Regions from separate parts of the Microcystis sp. MC19 genome, predicted to be linked through region 1. Evidence: predicted binding sites of a transcription regulator. Region 1 holds the regulator's gene; each other region holds the start of a gene.

Evidence for each region. Region 1 encodes NtcA, which controls nitrogen genes in cyanobacteria. Its sites were predicted from a motif close to TTTGTANCNNNNGNTACAAA; they were not measured.
Region 2: a site for NtcA is predicted at 1,222-1,241, ahead of B5D77_RS21335 (ferredoxin--nitrite reductase). Genes of this name have one in related genera too.
Region 3: a site for NtcA is predicted at 3,021-3,040, ahead of glnA (type I glutamate--ammonia ligase). Genes of this name have one in related genera too.
Region 4: a site for NtcA is predicted at 2,312-2,331, ahead of B5D77_RS14825 (DUF4278 domain-containing protein). Genes of this name have one in related genera too.

What each region holds. Positions count from the first base shown of each region.
Region 1 is NZ_CP020664.1:884,536-890,570, reverse strand. Features, by position in the region: gene B5D77_RS04570 (tetratricopeptide repeat protein) at 77-1,963, shown strand; gene B5D77_RS27630 (hypothetical protein) at 2,078-2,203, shown strand; gene B5D77_RS04565 (UPF0175 family protein) at 2,274-2,552, shown strand; gene fabI (enoyl-ACP reductase FabI) at 2,701-3,477, opposite strand; gene ntcA (global nitrogen regulator NtcA) at 3,692-4,369, shown strand; gene B5D77_RS04550 (DUF3084 domain-containing protein) at 4,377-5,864, shown strand.
Region 2 is NZ_CP020664.1:4,200,383-4,206,417, reverse strand. Features, by position in the region: gene B5D77_RS21340 (LON peptidase substrate-binding domain-containing protein) at 27-665, opposite strand; gene B5D77_RS21335 (ferredoxin--nitrite reductase) at 1,414-2,955, shown strand; gene B5D77_RS21330 (PstS family phosphate ABC transporter substrate-binding protein) at 3,102-4,136, opposite strand; gene pstS (phosphate ABC transporter substrate-binding protein PstS) at 4,930-6,035, shown strand, end outside.
Region 3 is NZ_CP020664.1:3,035,945-3,041,979, reverse strand. Features, by position in the region: gene B5D77_RS15500 (AarF/ABC1/UbiB kinase family protein) at 1-917, shown strand, start outside; gene B5D77_RS15495 (hypothetical protein) at 930-1,337, opposite strand; gene glnA (type I glutamate--ammonia ligase) at 1,524-2,945, opposite strand; gene B5D77_RS15485 (phospholipase effector Tle1 domain-containing protein) at 3,094-5,031, opposite strand; gene infC (translation initiation factor IF-3) at 5,502-6,032, shown strand.
Region 4 is NZ_CP020664.1:2,917,033-2,923,067, reverse strand. Features, by position in the region: gene B5D77_RS14850 (hypothetical protein) at 1-50, opposite strand, end outside; tRNA gene B5D77_RS14845 (tRNA-Gln) at 256-328, shown strand; gene B5D77_RS14840 (AI-2E family transporter) at 330-1,379, opposite strand; gene B5D77_RS14830 (FHA domain-containing protein) at 1,870-2,268, shown strand; gene B5D77_RS14825 (DUF4278 domain-containing protein) at 2,423-2,815, shown strand; gene B5D77_RS14815 (IS1634 family transposase) at 3,268-4,926, opposite strand; partial or broken gene B5D77_RS14810 (RNA-guided endonuclease InsQ/TnpB family protein) at 5,653-6,035, shown strand, end outside.

The DNA of each region.
Region 1 (6,035 bases):
CGAGTATGAACCCCGAAAGGGACGACTTTCGGCAGTAGAGATATAATTTCCTTATCTTCCTTTCCCCCTTTCTCCGATGCTATCCTTACTAAAAAAGCTCTGGAATTGGCTAAAATCGCTCTTTATTGCCAGTCCGAGGGCAATTAACCCCAAAGAAGTCAAAAATACTCCTCCAGAACCCAGCGATGGGGAATATGAAGGGATATTGATGGGGTTATTCGAGCAGGTGGCGGCGGGAACCACTACCGGCGGGTTACGGGGATGGCTATACAGTCGCCATTGTGACGATAAAAAGCTGGCGCGGTGGTTAGAGGTCAAAAGCGAGGAATGGCTACAGTATCCGGAAGATTATCAAACTTTAGGGCGGAATCTGGCGGCTTTAGGCAAGGTGATGACGGGAAATCTGGGGGAAGTGTCCCAACGGATTAGCCTCCAGTTGCGCGACGCGGTGAGGGATGTTTCCGGTGTGGAGGGGGAAAATCTAGACTCAAAGGAGACGGATTTAACGGAAGTGGTTCAGGATGCCGAATTCTGGTTTGAGCAAGGATACCAGAAAGCAATCAATGGGGATTTTATCGGCGCGATCGCATCCTGGGATCGCGCTTTAGAAATGAAACCCGATTACCATGAAGCTTGGCACAACCGAGGGGTTGCGTTAGGTAATTTAGGCAGATGGGCAGAAGCGATCGCATCTTACGACAAAGCTTTAGAAATTAAACCCGATAAGCATGAAGCTTGGTACGGCCGAGGGTTTGCGTTAGGTAATTTAGGCAGATGGGCAGAAGAGATCGCATCTTACGATCGAGCTTTAGAAATTAAACCCGATAAGCATGAAGCTTGGCACGGCCGAGGGTTTGCGTTAGATGATTTAGGCAGATTGGCAGAAGCGATCGCCTCTTACGATCAAGCTTTAGAAATTAAACCCGATAAGCATGAAGCTTGGAACAACCGAGGGATTGCGTTAAAGAATTTAGGCAGATTAGAAGAAGCGATCGCCTCTTACGATCAAGCTTTAGAAATTAAACCCGATTTCCATCTAGCTTGGACTAACCGGGGGGTTGCGTTAGGTAATTTAGGCAGATGGGCAGAAGCGATCGCATCTTACGACAAAGCTTTAGAAATTAAACCCGATGACCATCAAGCTTGGAACAACCGAGGGGTTGAGTTAGGTAATTTAGGCAGATGGGCAGAAGCGATCGCATCTTACGACAAAGCTTTAGAAATTAAACCCGATAAGCATGAAGCTTGGTACGGCCGAGGGTTTGCGTTAGATGATTTAGGCAGATTGGCAGAAGCGATCGCCTCTTACGATCAAGCTTTAGAAATTAAACCCGATTATCATGAAGCTTGGTACAACCGAGGGAATGCGTTAGGTAATTTAGGCAGATGGGCAGAAGCGATCGCATCTTACGACAAAGCTTTAGAAATTAAACCCGATTTCCATCAAGCTTTGTCCGGCCGAGGGGTTGCGTTAGGTAATTTAGGCAGATGGGCAGAAGCGATCGCCTCTTACGATCAAGCTTTAGAAATTAAACCCGATTATCATCAAGCTTGGTACAACCGAGGGGTTGCGTTAGATGATTTAGGCAGATTTGCAGAAGCGATCGCCTCTTACGATCAAGCTTTAGAAATTAAACCCGATTTCCATCTAGCTTGGACTAACCGGGGGGTTGCGTTAGGTAATTTAGGCAGATGGGCAGAAGCGATCGCCTCTTACGACAAAGCTTTAGAAATTAAACCCGATGACCATCAAGCTTGGTACAACCGAGGGATTGCGTTAAAGAATTTAGGCAGATTAGAAGAAGCGATCGCATCTTACGACAAAGCTTTAGAAATTAAACCCGATGACCATCAAGCTTGGACCAACCGAGGGAATGCGTTAAGGAATTTAGGCAGATGGGCAGAAGCGATCGCCTCTTACTACCAAGCGGTAGCCATTAAATCCGATGACCATCAAGCTTAGTCTGACCGAGGGTGGGCGATTTGTTCTCTGGGTAAAATAGGGCTAGATCAACTAACAGAATACAGCGATCCTTACCATTGGGCAGCCTATACCCTGACTGGACAGGACTAACTTATGGAAATTCCCAAAACAATTATCGATCTTGAAGCGCTGCTAATTGCCCTCGCACAGCAGACTGAACCCTTGCCAGAATATCTACAGCGATCGCTCAAAGAAATTGGACGATTACTAAGGTGTTAGGTTTCATGCTTCAACTCAACCTAAGTTCTATAAAAATTATCGGTAAACCCAAAAAAAAGGAAGCTAAATCATGAAAATTACTATCGATATTCCCGATGAATTGCTTCAACATTACAACTACAATAATCTTACCCGTGAAATTTTAGAGGCTTTGGTGGTGCAGGCCTACCGAGCGGAAAAAATCACCAGTGCCGAGGTCGGAAGTATTTTAGGTCTATCTTCTCGTTGGGTGGTGGATGCTTTTTTGAAAAACCACGATGCCGATTTACATTACAATGAAGTCGATCTAGAGAGCGATCGCAAAACCCTTCAGCAACTTCGCAACAAACACGATCATAGTCTTTTATGATAGTCGTTTCAATTAAATTGAAGATAGATTTCGCCTTTGATACCTCCTTGATCCTAGGGTTGATTCATAGTAGGGTTGATTCATGAATCAACCCTACTACCCTTAATAAGGGGGGCGCTGATGGTTTTTAACACCTACCTACTTAAAACTACATTCCCATAATTTCGTAACCGGAATCTACATAAATAATCTGACCGGTAATACCACTAGCAAGATCACTGGCTAAAAAAGCAGCCGTATTTCCCACTTCAATTTGTGTCACGGTGCGATGTAAAGGAGCGATTTCTTCCACATGATGGATCATATCAAGAATTCCCCCCACGGCCGAAGATGCTAAGGTGCGAATTGGACCGGCGGAAATACCATTAACTCGGATCTTTTGGCCACCTAATTCGGCGGCTAAATAGCGAACACTCATTTCTAAACCAGCTTTTGCCACCCCCATTAAATTATAGTTAGGAATTACCTTGACACCGCCGAGATAGGTAAGAGTGATAATACTTCCCCCTTCCGTCATCAAAGGTTTAGCCGATCGAGCTAGACGGGTTAGGGAAAAAGTGCTAATATCTAGGGATTTAGTGAAAGCTTCCCGAGGGATGGCGGTAAAATCGCCCGTTAAACCCTCTTTATCGGCAAAAGCGAGACAGTGAATCAAAATATCCAGTTTACCCCATTTTTCCGCCACTGTAGCGAAAGTATCTTCTACCTGTTGGTCATTTTGGACATCGCAGGGGACATAAAAAGCGGGATTAAGTTCATCGGCCAATTCTCGCACTTTTTTCTCAAAACGGCCCTTTTCGTCGGGGAGATAGGTGACACCGATATTCGCACCAGCTTGATGGAGTTGTTGGGCAATTCCCCAAGCGATCGAGCGATTATTGGCAATTCCCGTCACTAAGGCGTTTTTTCCCGTTAAATCTAACATAGTTCTCGTTTCTCTTACAAAAATCTCCCCAATAGCCGACCCCAGCGAGATTCGGTATAATAGGGATACAGATAACGGGGCAGCAATGATCACCCCTCCCCCATTGTCTGGCAAAAAGCGCCCAAAACTTTTCCCAGTTTAGGGAGCGGTTATGTTTAATAGAGGTTACACTCGTTGCATAATAAAAACAATTTTCCCCTTTTTTGGATGTGAGATGGACTTATCATTAATACAAGATAAACCCCTAGCAGATGTGTTCCGTCGAATCGGCAGCGGCAATTTCCCCCCGGTGGTGGAGTTGTTCGAGCGTGGCAAAACGATCTTTTTCCCTGGAGATCCCGCTGAAAGAGTCTATTTTTTGCTGAAAGGAGCCGTTAAGTTGTCGCGAGTCTATGAAGCGGGAGAAGAAATTACCGTGGCTCTACTGCGGGAAAATAGCGTCTTTGGTGTGCTATCCTTACTCACCGGCCAGCGATCGGATCGTTTTTATCATGCCGTGGCTTTTACTCCGGTAGAATTACTCTCGGCCCCGATCGATCAGGTAGAAAGGTCCCTCCGCAATAATCCCGATTTATCAATGTTGATGCTGCAGGGGTTGTCCTCGCGGATTCTGCAAACGGAAATGATGATCGAAACCTTAGCTCACCGGGATATGGGTTCACGTTTGGTCAGTTTTTTATTAATTCTCTGTCGTGATTTTGGGGTTCCCACCACCGATGGTATCCGGGTTGATCTAAAATTGTCTCACCAAGCGATCGCAGAAGCGATCGGTTCTACCCGCGTCACTGTCACCCGTTTATTGGGAGAGCTGCGGGATCAAGAAATGGTCTCAATTTACAAGAAGAAAATTACCGTCCATAATCCCGTCGCTCTCAGTCAACAATTTACTTAAATTCTGGATGACTAGCGCTTATATTTTGGTTTTGGCCATCGTGGTTTTAGGTGGTCTGATAGCGGCGGTTGGCGATCGCATAGGGAGCCGTATCGGTAAGAAAAGGATGCGTTTATTTAATCTGCGTCCGAAACAAACCGCAACTTTGATGACGATTGTAACGGGAATTTTTATCGCCGGTTCCACTTTAATTGTCTTGTTTGCTTCTAGTAAATCCCTGCGTCAAGGAGTTTTTGAACTGGATCGTCTTTTAAATGAACGTCGTGCCGCTATTAAGGATTTGGAAAGTCAGGTCAGAGAAACCACCGAACAAAAAAATCAGGTGGAAAAGGCGTTAAAAACGGCTAAAAGTGAACAGATAGCCGTGCAGAAACGTCTGGAGGTTCTTAATAAAAATTATCAAGCTTCTCGTCAACGTTTGCGATTAGTTTCTGGACAGTTGGAAAAGTTTCGTAAGGAAGTGGCTAATTTAAATAATGAACGAGTCATTTTAACTAATCAAAAGGCACAGTTAACCAGTCAAAGGGATCAATTGTCCCAACAAAAATCAATTCTTTCTAGTCAGATCAATCAACTACAAACCACCGTTCAAGTTAGAGATAAAGAGTTGGCTAATCAACAAAAGTTATTAACAACCAGACAAGCGCGACTTCAACAGTTGGAAACCCAACAAAAAACCCTACAGCTAGAAATTGATCGTCGGGATCAACGTATTGGAGAACTCGATAGCTCGATCATCGATAAAAATTTAGCTTTGGAACAGCGCGAGGGAAAATTAAAAGATTTAGAAACCCAAATGGCTTTTCTTAAGCGGGAAGTGGAAGTTTTAGAACAATACTATCAAACCTATCAAGAATTGCGGGAAAAACAGATCGCTATTTTCCGGGGACAGGTGTTATCTTTTGGAGCTTTTCGTATTGTTGATCCCCAAGCTATTGTCGCTGTTATCGATAAGTTATTGCGAGAAGCGAATATAAATGCTATCCGCGCCACCCAACCGAATCAGCCTAATTTTGACCAGCGTTTAGTTAAGATCACAAAAGCACAGGTAGAACAGTTAAGTCAACAATTACAGGACGGTAAAGAATATGTGGTGAGAATTCTTTCAGCAGGTAATTATGTACTAGGAGAAACCGAGATTCGTGTCTTTGCTGATGTGGTTCCCAATCAAAGAGTTTTTGAGGAGAAACAGGTAATCGCTGCCGTTTCCATCGATCCCCAAAATATGACAGAAGAAGACCTACAAAAGCGCTTAGATTTACTCTTAGCATCGGCTCAATTCCGCGCTAGAAGTGCGGGAGTTTTAGGGTCAATTCAAGTGGAAGATGGGTTATTAACTACGGTAGTTAACTTTATTGGTCAAGTCAAAAAGTCGGGTAATTCTATCGAGACACTTGAGGCAATTGCCGCTAGTAAAACTAATACTGCTGGTCCCTTAACTTTGCGTTTGGTAGCGGTAAAAGATGGTAAAATTGTTTTTAGTACGTCTTCTTAAAACCTAGATTCCGCACTTCAGTTTGTAACAGAAAACGTTACCAACAAGTTGAAAGACTAACTGAATATAAATACTCAGAATTTCCTTGACCAAAACATGAGATAATGGAAAAAGTATTAATGATCGAAAAAACATAAGAAATGTCTCCTTCAGAAGAAATACAAATTTAAA
Region 2 (6,035 bases), 1.7 Mb from region 1:
CCCGCAGCTGAAAAACCTCAAGATTATTAATTTAAAGCATCTTTAAGAGCCGTGCGAGCGGCCAGATGATTGCGAGTCGAGGTGAGAATTTCCGATTCTCGTTGCAGACGACTAACTGTATCGAGCATTTCCAATAAAGCCTGTTGTTCCCCGGCCACACCGTAGAGATTACCCGCCACCCAGTAGGATAATTCCAGGGGAAGACTAGGCAAATCGTCGGGGAGTTCAATTTTTTGAGCGGTTAATTTGGCTGAGAGATGAACCACATCCCGCAGCAGTCGATCCACTTCTTTGGCCAGAGGTCGCAGATCTTGGGTGGTGGGGACATCTTCAATCCACTCCACTAAACCGACACGATAGGGTTTTTCCCGGACGTATTCTAGGACACGGAAGCGCTGTTGACCGATGGTGAGAATTTTTAACCGGTCGTCCGGGAGACGTTGACAACGGACAACTTCGGCACAACTGCCGACTTTAGCGATTTCTCCCGTGGCCGGATCTACCATTAAGACCCCAAAACGGCGATCTTCTTCCAATATCGTATTCATCATAATCCGATAGCGAAACTCGAAGATGTGCAGGGGCAGGGGACGACCCGGGAATAAAACAACTTCGGGTAGGGGAAAGAGGGGTAATTCTCTAACGGCAATGGAAGAAGTGGCCATAGGTTTAGTAAAAAAAAACCGATCTTTTCTTATTTTTACACAATACCCCCTGAACCGCTAGGCAAGGGCAAGAGACTCCGAGCCAGTATTGAGGGGTCGGGAGATTGCCTTTATTTAGGGTTTATCGATTTTCAGGTGGTCAACTACCTAATTTTCAGGGAAAAAGTCCCTGAATTTTCCCCTCGATCCCCGCAATGGCTGGCACTTTTTGAGGAGAAAAAAGTCTAAAAGTCTTATCCAACAAGGTTTTTAGATTTATTCAGCCAACCTTTATTTATTCTCCCTTCTCCCTTCTCCCCCACTTCCCCACTTCCTAATTCGGGTTGGCTGAATAATAAATGTGAAATATAGACGAGGTAAGGGGTTTGGGGTCTTGTTTGGCGAAGCAGCTACAATATTTTCAAGCTAGTGGCTCAAAAACCCTGCATTTTGACCAGCGGTCGCCCCTACTTTTTCAGCCAACCCTAATTGATAATTCATAATTCATAATTCCCACACCCCCCCTCAATGCACTTACTGCATGATATAAATGCCTAAACACGATGGTGAGCGGATTTCTGTTACAAACAATACAAAATTATCCAACTTAAAACGAATTAAATAACAAATAGAGACTAGGTAAATTACTAAATTTTTGCTAATGACGACGGTATTTTAAAGAATACTTATTGTTAAATCCCGATTTCTTCATTTCTAACCCGCACCAACTAGAACAATTGCACCTACAGATCAGTAAGGAGATAGATTCGTGGTACAAGCACCTGAAAAAGATGGAACAACTCTCAATAAATTCGAGAAATTTAAAGCCGAAAAAGACGGATTAGCCATCAAAGATGAACTAGATCATTTTGCCCAAATCGGTTGGGAAGCGATGGATAAAACCGATTTAGAACATCGCTTAAAATGGGTGGGGGTGTTTTATCGTCCCGTCACCCCGGGCAAATTCATGATGCGTTTACGGATTCCTAACGGCATTCTTAGCAGTGAGCAAATGCGCGTTTTAGGGGAAATCGTGCAGCGTTACGGTGATGATGGCAATGCCGATATTACTACTCGTCAAAACCTACAATTACGCGGTATTCGCATCGAAGATATTCCCGATATTTTCCAACGACTAAAATCCGTGGGTATGACTTCGGTACAATCGGGTATGGATAATGTCAGAAATATTACCGGTTCACCCATGGCGGGACTAGACGCAGATGAATTAATTGACACCAGGGAATTAGTCCAAAAAGTCCAAGATATGATTACCAACTACGGTCAAGGTAATTATCAATTTACCAATCTGCCCCGCAAATTTAATATTGCCATCGAGGGGGGCCGGGATAACTCGGTTCATGCGGAAATTAACGATATTGCCTTTGTTCCTGCCTATAAAGAGGGAGAATTAGGCTTTAATGTTGTGGTAGGTGGCTTTTTCTCGGCTAAACGCTGTGAAGCGGCAATTCCTATGAATGTTTGGGTGAGACCGAATCAGGAGGTGGTGGATTTATGCCGAGGAATTTTGGAAGTTTACCGCGATAACGGATTACGCGCCAATCGTCAAAAATCCCGTTTAATGTGGTTAATTGATGAGTGGGGAATCGAGGAATTCCGCACGCGGGTGGCTAATCACTTAGGTTATCCCTTGGCAACGGCAGCGGAAAAAGACGCAATCGACTGGGAAAAACGGGATCATTTAGGAGTTTTTCCGCAAAAACAGGAGGGATTGAGCTATATCGGTCTTTGTGTTCCCGTTGGTCGTCTATTTGCCGATGATATGTTCGATTTGGCCCGGATTGCTGAAGTGTATGGCAGCGGAGAATTGCGTTTAACCGTGGAACAAAACGTGATTATTCCCAATATAGCGGCTGAAAATATGCCAACTCTTTTAACCGAGCCTTTACTGGCTAAGTTTACCCCCAATCCTACTCCTTTGCAACGAGCGCTCGTTTCTTGTACGGGGGCTCAATTCTGCAATTTTGCCCTGATTGAAACCAAAAACAGGGCTGTGGACTTAATTAGTCAGTTAGATGCTGAATTAAATATCCCCCAGGGTGTGCGGATTCACTGGACCGGTTGCCCTAACTCCTGCGGACAACCCCAAGTGGCCGATATCGGTTTGATGGGGACAAAAGCACGCAAAGACGGCAAAACCGTGGAGGGAGTTGACCTCTACATGGGGGGTAAAGTGGGTAAAGATGCCCACCTGGGAAGTTGTGTACAAAAAGGGATTCCCTGTGAGGATCTAAAATCGCTGTTAACTTCTATCCTCATCGAACAATTTGGCGCAACACCGAAAGGTTAATTAACAAGTTTCTCGATACGAATGGGGGGTTTATCCCCTCTTTTTTTATCTATCTCTGTTGGGTGAAATTGGCCAACCTCTTGCTATAGTAGGAGGCAGATGGCAGCAGGAAAATTCTTATATATTTTCCTTCCAGATGGGAATCGTTACTTAGCTTCAAATTGGGCTTGTTTACGAAGTAATTCCCCGATGGTTAAATTGGGTTGGGGTCTGCCCTCAAAAACCGTTCCTACCTCAAATTTTTGCAACTGTACCCGTGCCAAATGATAGGCCTCATCGGGTAGGGGAATATAACCAATAGTATCTAATAAATTGGGAACTCGATCGAGATAATATTTGACAAATTTCTCTAAAGCGGGATTCTCTTGGGCTTTTTGGGCATTAACATAAATAAACAAAGGACGAGATAAAGGCTGATATTTACTATCCTCAACATTGCCGCGAGTTGGTTCAATACCGTTAACTTTTAACGCTTTTAATTTATCCCGATTTTGTTCATAGTAAGCGTGGCCAAAATAGCCTAAAGCGTTGGCATCTTGACTGACGGCATTAACTAAAGCTTGGTCATCTTCACTAAAATTAAAGTCCCCACGACTGGCATCTTTGCTGTTAATTACCTCACTAAAAAAATCGTAGGTTCCGGAATCTTTACCTGGCCCGTGAAGGGTAATCGGTCGGTCGGGCCAAGCGGGATTAATTTGATTCCAACGTTTGATTTTATTCTCGGCTGCTGGTTCCCAAATAGTTCTTAATTCTGTGGTGGAAATATCATCAACCCAGTTATTTTGGGGATTGACTACCACGGTTAAAGCATCAAAAGCGATCGGTAGTTCAATAAATCTTACCTTATTAGCATCACATTTTTTTAATTCTTCCACAGAAATCGGCCGAGAAGCATTATTAATATCGGTTTCTCCCGCACAAAATTTTCTAAAACCGCCGCCGGTTCCTGAAATATTAGCGTCAACTTTAACATCAGCCAAAGCTTTGTGGGGAGGATTGGCTTTAAAATCTTCGAGAACTTTGTTGGTAATTGGTGCTACGGTACTCGAACCATCAATTTTAATTGGTTTGAGGTCTTGAGGATTAATATTGGCACAGGCGGGTAAAATTAGAGCAGTACCCAGGACAATTGCCACTACTTTGGTGGGACGAGATAGCTGAGTAAAAATTTCTAGCATAGGTGTAAAAAGGAGAAAGTAAAAACGGGTATTGGGGAGACTTTTCAGTTATCAGTGGGGTAGTGGGGTAGTGGGGAGTTTTTTGCTGTAATCGGTAATCGGTGAACTGAAAACTCACATCGGGAGCATCCCACTTTTGCAATAAGAAATTGTACTTAGATGCGAAATGCTTAGATGGCAAGCCTTTTCGGGAGTTCATAGATTTTTAACGGTTCTCTAAATTGTGTGATTCAAACCAGAATCGTTACTACAAAAGCCTTCTCCCCCTTCCGAGCATTTATACTCATTACATAATTGGGATGCTCCCACTCACATCTGATAACTGATAACTGATAACTGATAACTGATAACTGATAACTGATTCAAGGCTGAGGGATGATGACTAAAAACCTTAATCTTTTCTTTGTTGTTTTTACGTCCCTATAATGATAGAGAAAGAGAAACCCCCTATCTAAACAGGAAAAGTTAGCGGCTTTACCCGCGACTTAAAACTAATGTTTAGTCAAAATAAATAGTAAAAGAAGAACGTAGGTTGGGTTGAAGCATGAAACCCAACGCCCGATTATGTTACGCTACCGCTAACCCATCCTACAAATAATTGTGCCTCCCTACTTAAAACTAATGTTTAGTCAAAATAAATAGTAAAAGAAGTTGAGATTTTTGTCTAGTTATCGAGAAAATTTTTCTTGACAATACATTATGTTCTTTTATTCACTTCTTAACCTATTCTTTACCAAGCAGTGGTAACTTTTAGCGTAAGATTTAAGGCAGTTTACGGATCAAAATTAATCCTATGGCCAGCAGAAACAAGACCAATTTACTAACAGCCTTATCCCTAGCGACTCTAACAGCGACTTTAACCGCTTGTGGGGGCGGCGATACGGCGGGAACCGGCGGAGAGGGAAGCAATAGAATCGCCCAGGTTCCTCTGCAAGGAGAGGTCGCTCTCAATGGTGCGGGCGCTTCTTTTCCTGCACCCCTATATCAAAACTGGTTTGTCACCATTAATCAACTATTTTCTAAACTGCTAATTAACTATCAATCTACCGGTAGCGGGGCGGGAGTCGAACAATTTATCCAAGGTACGATCGATTTTGGCGCTTCCGATGTGGCCATGAGTGACGAGGATATGGCCAGAGTTAGCCGCGGGGTTTTACTGCTACCGATGACGGCGGGAAGCATCGTTATGGCTTATAATTTGCCCGGAGTAGAAGGGCTGAAACTAAGCAGGGAAGCCTATGTAGGCATCTTTTTAGGCACGATTACCCGTTGGAACGATGCCAAAATTGCCGCCGATAACCCCGATTTAAAACTACCCAATCAAGAAATTACCGTAGTTCACCGGGCAGACGGTAGCGGAACAACGGGAGTTTTTACTAAGTTTTTAAGCGCCGTTAGTCCCGAATGGAAAAAAAGCATCGGGGAAGGAAAAGCCGTACAATGGCCGACCAAAAAAGGTAAATTTCTCGGCGGTAGGGGCAATGAGGGTGTAACTGCCCTAATTCAACAAAATCAAGGCTCGATCGGTTATATTGAGTACGGTTTCGCTAAAAATAATAACCTGCCCATGGCCGCCCTGCAAAATCAGGCGGGTAAATTTGTCATTCCCGATGAAACCAACGCCGCTGCTACCCTCGCTAACGTTGAACTGCCTGAAAATTTACGCGCTTTTATCGTCGATCCCCCGGGGGAAAATTCCTACCCCATTGTCACCTATAGTTGGATGTTGGTTTATAAAAAATACGACAATCCCCAAAAAGCTTTAGCTATGGAGGCGATGATCGAATTTGGACTCAATCAGGGACAGGAACAGTCCGCCGCCCTTGGTTATATTCCCCTACCGAAAAACGTCCGGGAACGAGTAGCCGCCGCTGCCGATGTCATCTATCCCGATTACAC
Region 3 (6,035 bases), 2.2 Mb from region 1:
CCGATGTTTCTAGACCGCCAACTGAGCAAGCAATTTCCCAAAGAAAAAGCGAAATAACTAGGATTTTGTTTCGGTCATTTTTTCAACAAATTTATATTGATGGCTTCTTTCATGCCGATCCTCATCCGGGTAATATTTTCTATCTTGACGATGGTAGAGTAGCTTTAATTGACTGTGGTATGGTGGGCAGATTAGACCCGCAAACTCAACAAATTTTAACAGAATTGTTATTAGCAATTGTTGACTTAGATGCGAAAAGATGCAGTCAGCTAACTATTAAACTATCCGAGTCAGTAGTCCCGATTACTTTAGTACAATTAGAGGTGGATTATGAGCGGATGCTGCGAAAATATTATAACCTCAATTTAAATCAAATTAACTTTAGTGAGGTGGTTTATGAACTTTTGCAAATTGCCCGTCGCAATAGAATTAAACTTCCGGGTAATTTAGGTTTATTCGCCAAAAGTCTCGCTAATCTAGAAGGAACTGCCCGAAAATTTAATCCTGATATTAATATCCTGGAAGAAGTCAAACCGCTATTAACTAATATTCTCGAACAACAGTTAATCGGTAGCACTCCCCTACAAACTGCCCTAAGAACAGTTTTAGACTTGAAATCTTTTTCCCTGAAATATCCCCGTCAAATCGAAGTTTTACTAGATGGTTTAACCTCGGAAACTTTAAATGTTAATCTGAAAATTCGCGACTTAGATAATCTCCGTCGCAGTTTAGATAATTCCGCCAATCGACTAGCTTTTAGTGTGATTATTGGTTCCTTAATTATCGGGGCCGCCATTGTCACAGCCAGCACCCAATCTCGGCAATTAACTATTATTAGTACCGTATTATTTGCTACAGCTAGTTTTATCGGTTTATGGTTAGTTGTCGGTATCCTGCGATCGGGAAGATTGCGCTAGAAATTATCGCGATTAAATTAAGATTTGTTGTTGTAAAAATTTCGCCCACCGACTGGCCAATTCAACTTCAGTAAAGGGAATTTTTTCAGGCGATCGCTCCTTAAAAATAAATTCTAGGCAAGGGGAACCTTGGGGGGGAAGAGCATCTAAATCCACCACTTGATTATTAACTAGCAGACGGATTTCTTTGACCTCCTCTAGGGAAAAAGTTTGTAAATTAATCACTCCCTTACGAGTTGGCTTTCCCCAAGTGATAATTTTATCTTTTTGACCTAAGACAGAATATATATCATACTTAGCTCGCTCGAAGTTTTCCGCCCATTCTCGATAGATTTCCACTTTTTGGTATTCATTCCAACCACTCCAAGCCAACCAAATAAACAGAATTAATAAAGGTGTCCACAATAACCCGCGTTCCATAAACTATCGCCCCAAAATACCAGTCAATTAATCCTATTTTATGCTAATTTGCAGCTAGGAATTATTAGCCGTCAGCCTTGAATCAGTGATCAGTCATCAGATGTGAGTTTTCAGTTGACTTGCTGATTCGGAAAAAAAAGGGCAGACGAAAGCCTACCCTAGAATTAATAATTAGTCAATCAAACCTTAGACATCGTAGTAGAGAGAGAACTCGTAGGGGTGGGGACGTAAGCGCATCGGGTTAACTTCGTTATCGAGTTTGTAGGTGATCCAGTTTTGGATAAAGTCTTCGGTAAAAACACCAGAATCGGTCAAGAAAGCGTGATCTTTTTCGAGACTTTCCAGAGCTGCTTCTAGAGAACCGGGGGTAGAGGGTATTTTTGACAATTCTTCGGGGCTGAGTTCGTAGATATCCACATCGAGGGGTTCCCCTGGTTCAATTTGATTTTTAATCCCATCGATACCGGCACAGAGCATGGCGGCAAAAGCGAGGTAGGGGTTAGAAGTGGCATCAGGACAACGGAATTCTAAACGTTTGGCTTTTGGGTTGCTTCCCGATAAAGGAATCCGAATCGAAGCGGAGCGATTACCTTGGGAGTAGGCCAGGTTTACAGGGGCCTCAAAACCGGGGACGAGACGCTTGTAAGAGTTGGTGGTGGGGTTAGTTAAAGCTAAGAGAGCGGGAGCGTGTCTAAGCAAACCACCGATGTAGTACAGTGCCATTTGGCTAAGTCCGGCGTATTTATCCCCAGCGAACAGGGGTTGACCATCTTTCCAGATAGACTGGTGAACGTGCATCCCGGAACCATTATCACCAAAGATGGGTTTGGGCATAAAGGTGACGGTTTTACCGTATTTCTTGGCCACGTTCTTAATGCAGTATTTATAGGTCATCAAGTAGTCGGCAGCCCGTACTAGGGTAGAGAATTTAATCCCTAGCTCGTTTTGACCACCAGTGGCGACTTCATGGTGATGTTTTTCGATGGGAACTCCGCAGTCGGCCATGGTTAAGAGCATTTCCGTGCGGATATCTTGAGAGGTGTCGGTGGGACTAACGGGGAAATAACCCTGTTTGTAGGCGGGTTTATAGGCAAGATTTCCTTCTTTTTCGTCTTTACCGCTATTCCAACGACCTTCGACACTATCCATGTAGTAATAGCCCGAGTTGGCGGTTTGGTCGAAACGAGCGCTATCAAAGAGGAAAAATTCCGCTTCCGGTCCAAAATATACGGTATCACCTAAACCGGTAGTGCTAAGATAATCGATCGCTTTCTGAGCAATAGAGCGAGGATCGCGGCTATACCATTCACCGGTTCTCGGTTCTTTGATGCTACAGATCATACTTAGGGTAGGTTCCTTGTAGAAGGGATCGATCCAAGCAGTGGTAGGATCGGGAACCATGGCCATATCGGATTCGTTAATTGCTTTCCAACCGCGAATACTGGAACCATCGAAGGCAACACCATCACTGAAAGAGCTTTCATCGATTTGATCGTAGTAGAACGAGCAATGTTGCCAAATACCTGGCATATCAATAAATTTCAGGTCGATAATCTTAATATTGTTGTCCTGAATCATTTTCAAGACTTCTTGTGGCGTTTCGGGCATGGAAAACTCCTTTGACGTATGGATCAGTTCTTAAGCTTCTCAAAAAATCCATCCTAAACAGTCACTTTGGCCGGTTTTGTATTTTTCGATACAAAATCTTGAATCCTAGCTTGAAAAAATCTGTAATTTCCTTGGTCTGCCGCAAAAGCTAACTTGGCAGCAAATCCTGAAGCAGCGGAAGGAGATTTTGAGGACGATAATTGGGATCAGCCTTAAGTCGTTCGACCACACTACCATGAACGGCAACTTTTGCCGATTTTATCGGTCGCCATGCCTCGCCACCTAAAGCATACAAACCGGTCACTCTATTATCAAATTTAGTGGTTGGCTCTGGTTTAATCTGGAATTCCTCACCATACTTTTCAGTTAAATCAAACTCCAATCCTAACTTTTTAGCCTCGTCGATCATCCATTTTAAAGTACAATCCGATAGCCCCCGATATTTTTCGGTTCCCCCACCAATACAGCCATGTTCACCGGCAAAGAACACTTGTTGGACTACTTGTTCGGGATTTTTTTCATTTTTCTCCATGGCAGTGGAAGGAAAACTTTTGCGTTTCTCATCAATGGCAACTGCATGAAAGGCATTTTCCACAATCGGACTTAGTCTGGCATCGAAAAATTCATACTTCCGATTCCAGAGTTTATCCAAGGATAGCCAAGGCACCACATCAGGAACACCTAATGCTCCCACCGTATCCCAGCACCCTAACATTTTGATAGGTACACGATACTGTAAATAATCTTGTTCGGTATCTATCTTTTTGCTGTTATCTTGGCGGAATTTTTGATATTCTGGAGCATTTGGACTAATTTTAAAATTTCGATAAAGCTGATAAGCTTTAGGCAATTCGCGGATCTTGGAACGACTCAATAAACCACATTTATAGATCATACCTGCTAAACAACGAACTATATAGGCCCCCCGACTAAAGCCCACTAGGTAAATTTCGTCTTCAGCCTCTACATTATAATTCATACACAAAAAGCGATAGGCATCTTGAATAATTCTGTCAATTCCCCAGCCAAAGGCACCCCCGCCTAAACGTTCGATTAAATTATCATCTTCTGCCGTGCCAGATCCTGATATATAATGGACAATCTGTGGCGTTTGATCATCGGCGCTGTGTTTAACTAAGCGGGCAAATTTGACCACATTCGTAGGATAGGAACTTGCCAGTTGATTCCAAGTCCCATCACAGCAAACAACTAAACGTTTTTTCTTGCTTGTATGGGATGGTTTAGTAGGTTCGCTATTGTCGGCCCCAGATAATTGTGAATCTTTCCGGTCCTCTTTGTCGGTTGACTGGATTTGATCTCCTTTGTCGCTAGTTACAGATAGTTCGGGTTTTGCTGGAGTGGCGATTGAACCACCTACCTGACCTAATTCTACCGGTTGAGATAGTTGAGTTTGAATCGGCAGTTGCTCTTGCTGCCAAGTGGCACCATTAATTGTGCCTTTATTGTCATTACTTGTTTGATCTTTAGCGATATTTTCTGAACCTTCATTGAGAGGCCAATATGCTACTAATCCGGTTTCATTTCCTTTTAATCTCTGGTACATATCCCTTTGCAGCTCCGATTCCAGTCGGGCGGTATTCCACACCCTCACTTCCGTCATTTGACCTTCAAAGTAACCATCATTAGTCCAGTTACTCTTACCTATATAGTTTAGGGTTCGGTTTAGGTTATCTGGAAGGCTTAATTGTTTACTTTGGATTAATTGACCATTTTTATACAATTTGGCCATCCCCGACTGATCAATGGTAGCTCCTATATGAGTCCACTTACCAATTTCTAAGACATTTGCGGCTTCTAAGATGTGATGTTCATTGTTACAATACAGATGTAGTCCTAGGGCGTTAGATGTTCCCACATTTCCCAAAACAATGTTATTTTTCCCGGCTCCATTCCCGAAATCAATAATTCTTGACCAAAAGCGCCAACTCTGGTGCTGTACCCAAGCTTCTACGGTAAACCCCTGGGAATAGTCGGTATTGGCAGCGGGCAACTGTATATAATCATCTATTCCATCAAATGTCAGAACAGATTGGCCTGTAACTTCAGATTGTTGACTGCTATTCATCGAAAAATTGGGTCTGAAACCCCCTCCTTTTAGAACGTTTTTAATTTGAATACTAGCGCATTTACACGATATAGGCTAGAATGTGATGCCATTTTTCTAAAGTAGTGGCAGAGATGGTTAATTCCCCACCCCCCCTGCCCTACCCCGACATCGGGGGGGTCGGGAGGCAAGGGGAGGCGGGGGTGAGGGACACGAACCAAGAAAAATGGTATAACTGCCAATCCAACTTGAAAAACCCAGTTAGGTATTGTTCCACAACTTGCCAATCCTAGAGCTTTTAAACGGGATTTAGTCTAACAAAGCCCATAGACAACAGCTTATCTGGCTGACGACCGGCGGCTAAAAATTAACCTTGCAAGAAAACTTAACAATTGGCCAAGAAACTCGATCGAGTAGGTAGAATAGCAAGTAAATCATTTTGTAAACTCCACCCGATTAACTAACCAGAATAGAGATAACCAAGAACGCCTGTGATAGATAAAAGACGCACTACTCGCGATCTCCCCCAAATTAACGAAAGAATCCGCTTTCCTGAAATCCGCGTTATCGATAGCGACGGCTCTCAACTAGGAATTATTACTCCTGCCGAAGCTTTGCGCGTGGCCGAAGAAAAGGAACTTGATCTAGTCCTTGTCAGTGAAACGGCAAGTCCTCCCGTTTGCCGGATTATGGACTATGGCAAATACAAGTTTGAACAGGAGAAAAAAGCCCGCGAAGCCAAGAAAAAACAGCATACAGCCGATATAAAAGAAGTTAAAATGCGCTATAAAATCGATGAGCATGACTACAACGTGCGAGTCAACCAAGCGCAACGTTTTTTAAAAGCGGGAGATAAGGTAAAAGCGACGATTACCTTCCGAGGCCGGGAAATTCAACACTCTAACCTAGCGGAAGAATTACTGGCGCGCATGGCCAAAGACTTACAGGATGTGGCTGAGGTACAGCAAGCGCCAAAAAAAGAAGGTCGTAACATGATGATGATGTTATCGCCGAAAAAATAACTA
Region 4 (6,035 bases), 2.0 Mb from region 1:
ATTCCGGTATTTTCCCGGACAATGTACCAGTTTTGTGGGCTATTATCCATAGATTTTTCTCCTTAATCCCCAAACCCTAGGGTTGATTCATAGTAGGGTTGATTCATGAATCAACCCTACCCCAAACCCCACACCCCAAACCCCACACCCTGCCCCCACGAAAAACTTTTTGCCGCAAACCCTAAGTAAAAAATTTTTATCAACTTCTTGACAAAACCCGGGAGATAAATGCTAATATTAAAAAGGTCTGTGCAATGGGGATTAGCCAAGCGGTAAGGCAGCGGGTTTTGGTCCCGCCATTTCCTAGGTTCGAATCCTAGATCCCCAGTTTAGTATTTTTTATCCCTAAGCCGCCAATGGTCGAGAATATCCTTGATCAAAGCTTCCTTTAGCCAAATACGACCGATAAGCGTCAGGGGAACCGCCAGAAATAGCCCTAAAAAGCCAAAAATCGAGGCAAAAAACAACTGGGCCAACAGGGTAAAAGCGGGTAAGAGCTTGAGCGACCGCACTGTTAAAATGGGCAGCGGTGAATGACGGTCGAAATATTGAATTAACAGATAAATACTGCTGTAGAGTAGTAAAACCGCCCAGGGTTGCCAAGGAGCTTCCAGAAGGGCGATAGAAAAGGGTAAAATCGTGCTTAAAACCGGCCCAAGGTTGGGGATAAAGGTGAGAAATCCCGCCAGAATAGATTGGGAAAAAGCGAGGGGAATGCCGATCAGGGATAGACCTAGACAACTGCCCAAGGTCATAATCAACATATGACAGAAAATCCCTTTTAGCCAAGCTTTTAAATCTCGATCGCAATCTTCTAGGATCGATCGTACCCTAGGACGGTAGAAAGCGGGAAATAAACGCAGAAAACAACGGTGATAAGCGGCAGGATCGGCGAGAATCATCAAGCTCAGGGCAACAATTAGCAGTAAGCTGAGGATAATGCCGAAAGTACCGTAAAAAATGCTTAAACCCCGCCCAGCAATTTGGTTAATCAGGGGTTGTAATTGAGCCAGCAGCGTTTTAAAATCCGGGAAGACACTGGCCAGACTAGGATCGAGATAATCCTCAAGACTATGGACTTGTCCCCAGAGTCTTTCTACCGCTTGGGGCAGTAAACTAAATAATTGGCGAAATTGTTGGACTAAAGCGGGTATAATCCCCACAAAAATACCGATAATACCAATAAAGAAGCTTAAAAGGGTGATAATTAGGGCATGGGAACGCTTGAGGTGATGACGCTGCCACCAAGTCACAGCCAAATTTAAAATCTGCGCCAGAAGAATCGCCATCAATAATAATAAGAGAATCTGTCGAATCTGCCAGAGAATCAGCAGACAAAAGACTAACAGGACTAAACCGAGGCTGCTGCCAAAAGTCATGATGAGTAAGGAGAAAAATTCCTAATCAGTTATGGTCCGTCTCCAGAGGGCAAAAACCGTGAGCAGGAAAGGGGTAAAAACCAGAATTAAAGTGTTAAGAGGACCAGGAGCGATCGATAATAAAGGGGCAAGATATTTAATTCCCAGGGAAATCAAAGCCGATATCAAGATTATTTTGATGATAAAGCCGCTCATAGATGGATGTTTAGGGGACACAAGCACTATCTTATCCCTGAAGAGGTTAAGATTTGGTCAAAATCTGGAAATCATCCCCCATCGGTTTTATTAATACTAGGGCGAACTGGCTAGATTTTCTGGGCAAGGTCGGTTCCGAGGGAATGGGAAAGTATGAGACAATAGGAATAAAGGGCTGAGTCAATTAACTAGAGATATTCATTGCTAGGACTGAAGACTTAATGGCCAGGACGAATCTTGACAGCAAATAAGATTTATCCTGTCCACCGCCCCTATCGTGCCGCCAACAGTCACCGTGATCACTTTAACTCTTTTACACCCCAGTCAAGCCACGTCCCTACAGCATTGGCAATTTGACAATGATCAATCAACCATTCTCATCGGCAGGGCGCTGGATAGTCATGTAGTTCTCTATAGTGCTGTGGTTTCGAGGCGGCACTTAGAAATCCGCCGTAATGATCGCAATGATTGGGAATTGGAAAATTTAGGGGCAAATGGGACGTTTCTCAATGGCAAACTGATCGAGAAAACCGCCGTCGTCGATGGTATGGTGGTTCGTTTAGCCGCCTCCGGCCCGCAAATTCAAATTCGTCTCATCGATGAGGACGAACAACCCAAATTAATCCTCAAACCCCTAGAGGCTAGTTTGGCAGGCGACCAAACCCAGCCGGAAAAGGATACTATGGCCAGCTAGAAAATATTAAATTTTTATAAAGTTTTTTCAATTTCCTGGGCAAAATGTAAAAATAGATACAGAATAAGAAATAAAATCTTTTCATTTGTTGTCCCTATATAGGGACGACAAGAGGGATTAAAGTCACTTTAAAGCATTGCAGGGAGTCGGTGATATGACGTTAGTTTATCGAGGAGTTAAGTACGAAAGGGATTCTCTCCCCTTGGAGATGAAGACTGGAGATATCGGGGGTAAATACCGAGGTCAAGACTGGAATCACCATTATCCTCGCCATATGCTCCAATTAGAACCGAAACTGCATCGTCAGTATCGCGGAGTTGCCTACAGTACCCGTCCTCATCTTGCTGGGCAAGTCATCCCGAACACTTGTCCGTTACCCGTTGTCAAACCCCCTATTGTCGTCCAAGAGGAAACTCTTTCTAGCATCCATCTGAACAATATTCGTCGTCGTTTGGAACTTCGTTTACAAATCGCTGAAGACAATGGTGACGAAACCCTGGTTAATCTCTTGAAAAAAGAATCCCAAGACTTAGCCTTAAACTGCTAATCTAGAGGTTTTTTTGCCATTTTCCCCTCGGTTCTGCCGGGGGGAATATTTTTGGGACTAAAAATGCCCAAATCTTCCCCCCGCTCACTCCCAGGACCGGCACTTTTTGATTTTAACCCACATTCCGCACCCTAAGCTGTCACAGAGAGAAATTACGGAGAGAAAAAATCAAAGTGAGCATAAAAATAAACATAAGGAGCGAAAAAAGGCATTTGAGAAACAGTAAAGCACCAAAAATGGCATCAAAACCTATTCTCAATAAGGAGCAATAAGAATTAACACCACCTAGAGGAGTCAACAGATAAATAAAAGAAGAAATCCAAGAGATAAATCATAATTTAGACTAATCAATTAAAGTAAAAAACTAAATTATAGACATAGTAAAGTGGAGCTATAAATCAAAGATATTAGCTCATGTTCACTCATAGAAATTAAATTGATAGAGATAATAATTAGGTGGCTAATTGATAGTAACGTAAACAATCATCTGGTAAAAGACGCAAGATAAAATCTCTGTCCTTATTCCAATTAGAAATATGTTCCTCCTGATTAAGTGTAATCAAATGAATACAATGAAAGCATTGAAAAATCCAGCGTAAAGTAGGGGAATTAGTTGCTTTACCTAATTGATTTTTAATTGTTGATTTAGACTCTTTCAGAGCATTTCTAATTTGACGTTGAGCCAATGTATAAACCAAGAGACATAAACCCATAATCATTCCCATAGACTCTATTCTCTCAGGACTTTTAAGGAAAATACTATCGGCAAAAAATAATGGGTCTTTGAGAAAACCAAACCCCCGTTCACATGATTGTTGAGCTTTATATTCCCTGAGCATAGAATCATCACTAAGTTCCTGTGAATCTAAAACATTCGTAGCAATAATAAAACATCCTGCACTCAGCAATTCTGTATTAATTTTACTTTCATCCTGGCAGACTGTAGCTGATATTTGGTAGGATATTTCATTTAGAGAATCTTTTTTATTAGATTTGGCTGGAGTAACCTTACTTTCGTTAATTTGGTGATATTTGAACTGGGTTGATAATTTTGATAATGCCTTGATAGCATCTGCTTCACAAGCAAATCTCTCTTGTGATAACTTTTTCAAATCAAGAACCGCTTTTGATTCGGCTTTGGTAATTTTTTGGGTTAGTTTACGCAGGTCTGATTCTCTTCTTTCTTGACTTTGTACTACTAACCATCTTTGTTCTATTCCTGCATAATTTTCGGTTTTTGATACTAATTTATATCCTGGTATTGTACTATCAATAAATTCTGATTCTGGTATTGTTGATATTAATGATTTTGCTGCTTTTATGCTTAATGGTACTCGACATAACCACTGTAAATCTGACATCATTTTCAGGTTTGATTCTGTATATAAGGCAGAGTCAGCAACCATGAGACTATTAACTTCTAATTGTTTGTGATATTCTACTGCTATTTGACCAAAACATGATGAGTCTGCTTGGTTTCCTGATGCTAGTTTCAAAAATATTGGGATGTCTCCATCTCCTGAACATATCATTTCTATGATGAACTGTTTTAAGTCCGGCCGATGGTCACGAGAATAACCATAAGTGATGGTTATTTCTTTTGGTGATTTTACTGCTATTTCTTCTAATTCTTGGTTATTTCCTATTTTTTGATTCTCAAATATTACTTCTGGTAAGCTAGTGTTATACTGCCCATGTACGTGGATTGATGATGAGTCTAGATGTGATGTTGATAGTGATACTCCAAATTTTTGGGCGGCTTTTACTGCGATGATGAAAAATATTGTATCTAATCCTTTTATAAATAGTTTATCCATGACTCTCCCCAATTTATCGTCGTTGAGATATTCTGGTTTTACTCCTGTTCCTATTAGATGTTCACAGGCGATTGTTTCAAAATATTCGGGAAACATATATAAGGGTTTGGAAACAAATCCTAACCCGTTGATTATCATGGCTTTTACTACTTGACCTGCATTTACTTTTTCGTCTTTTTCGACTCCTATCAATTCGTTTATTATTTCTACTATTCCGATTGAGTCTATTATTCCTGCCACTATCCCTAGATGGTCTATGTTCTGAATTTCTATTTCTTGGGGTTTTAATTTCACAACAGATTCCTCCACTACTTCTAAGTACCTAAGCAAAATTAATTACACATATCTAACCCCGCTCTTGCCTCTTGCCTATCTTCACTAGGAAATTAATTTTGCACGACTACTTATTGTAATCAATTATTTCTTGTTTTCTGAACAATTATTTTTTTCTCTTGAATTTTCTCTTTCTCGCTCCATACCCCTTTTAATGCTATATATTCTCATTAACCCTTTTAACCTTTGAATTAATTTTAGTTATTATGTACTACTTTAATGGCTTTTTTGATCTGTGACAGTTGAGGGTGCGGAATGTGGGTTTTAAAAAAGCCTCAAGATATTATCCAACAAGATTTTTAGATTTTTTCAGCCAACCCCAATTAGATTTGCGTAAAATTTACGCAAAAAATCTTTTTTTTCCTTGTCCAAAGTCCAAAAATGTTAAGAATTGTGTGCGATTGCCCTGTAGTCCATCCCGAAACAAGCTATAGTCGTGGAAAGGTCAAATTTGAAAAATTTGGCTTTAAACCCTATCTGCGTAAGAACTTCAGGAGTTTGCGTCCAGTAGTCTGTTAGTATTACATAACTTTAACTCAGGCTCTGTAAGACTTTTAGTTATAGCTAGTACAGATATATATAGAAGTCCAGTCATCGAAAATTTTGGGTCTGAAACCCCGTCGTTCTACGACGGCTTTACTGTTAAATATGAGCATCGTTTACGAAATATATGCTAAAATGTGAGGTATGGAAAAAGCCTATTCGTTTCGATTTTACCCCACACCCGAACAAGAGTCGCTATTGCGGCGCACTTTGGGCTGTGTAAGATTAGTTTACAATAAAGCTCTCCATCTCAGAACACAAGCTTGGTATGAAAGACAAGAAAGAGTAGGCTACGCTCAAACTTTTTCAATGCTAACCGATTGGAAAAAGCAAGAAGAATTAAACTTTCTCAATGAAGTAAGCTGTGTACCTTTACAACAAGGGTTAAGACATCTACAAACAGCTTTCACTAATTTCTTTGCTGGTTGTACTAAGTATCCCAACTTTAAGAAAAAACATCAGGGAGGAAGTGCCGAATTTACCAAATCTGCTTTTAAGTTCAAAGACAGACAAATCTATTTAGCTAA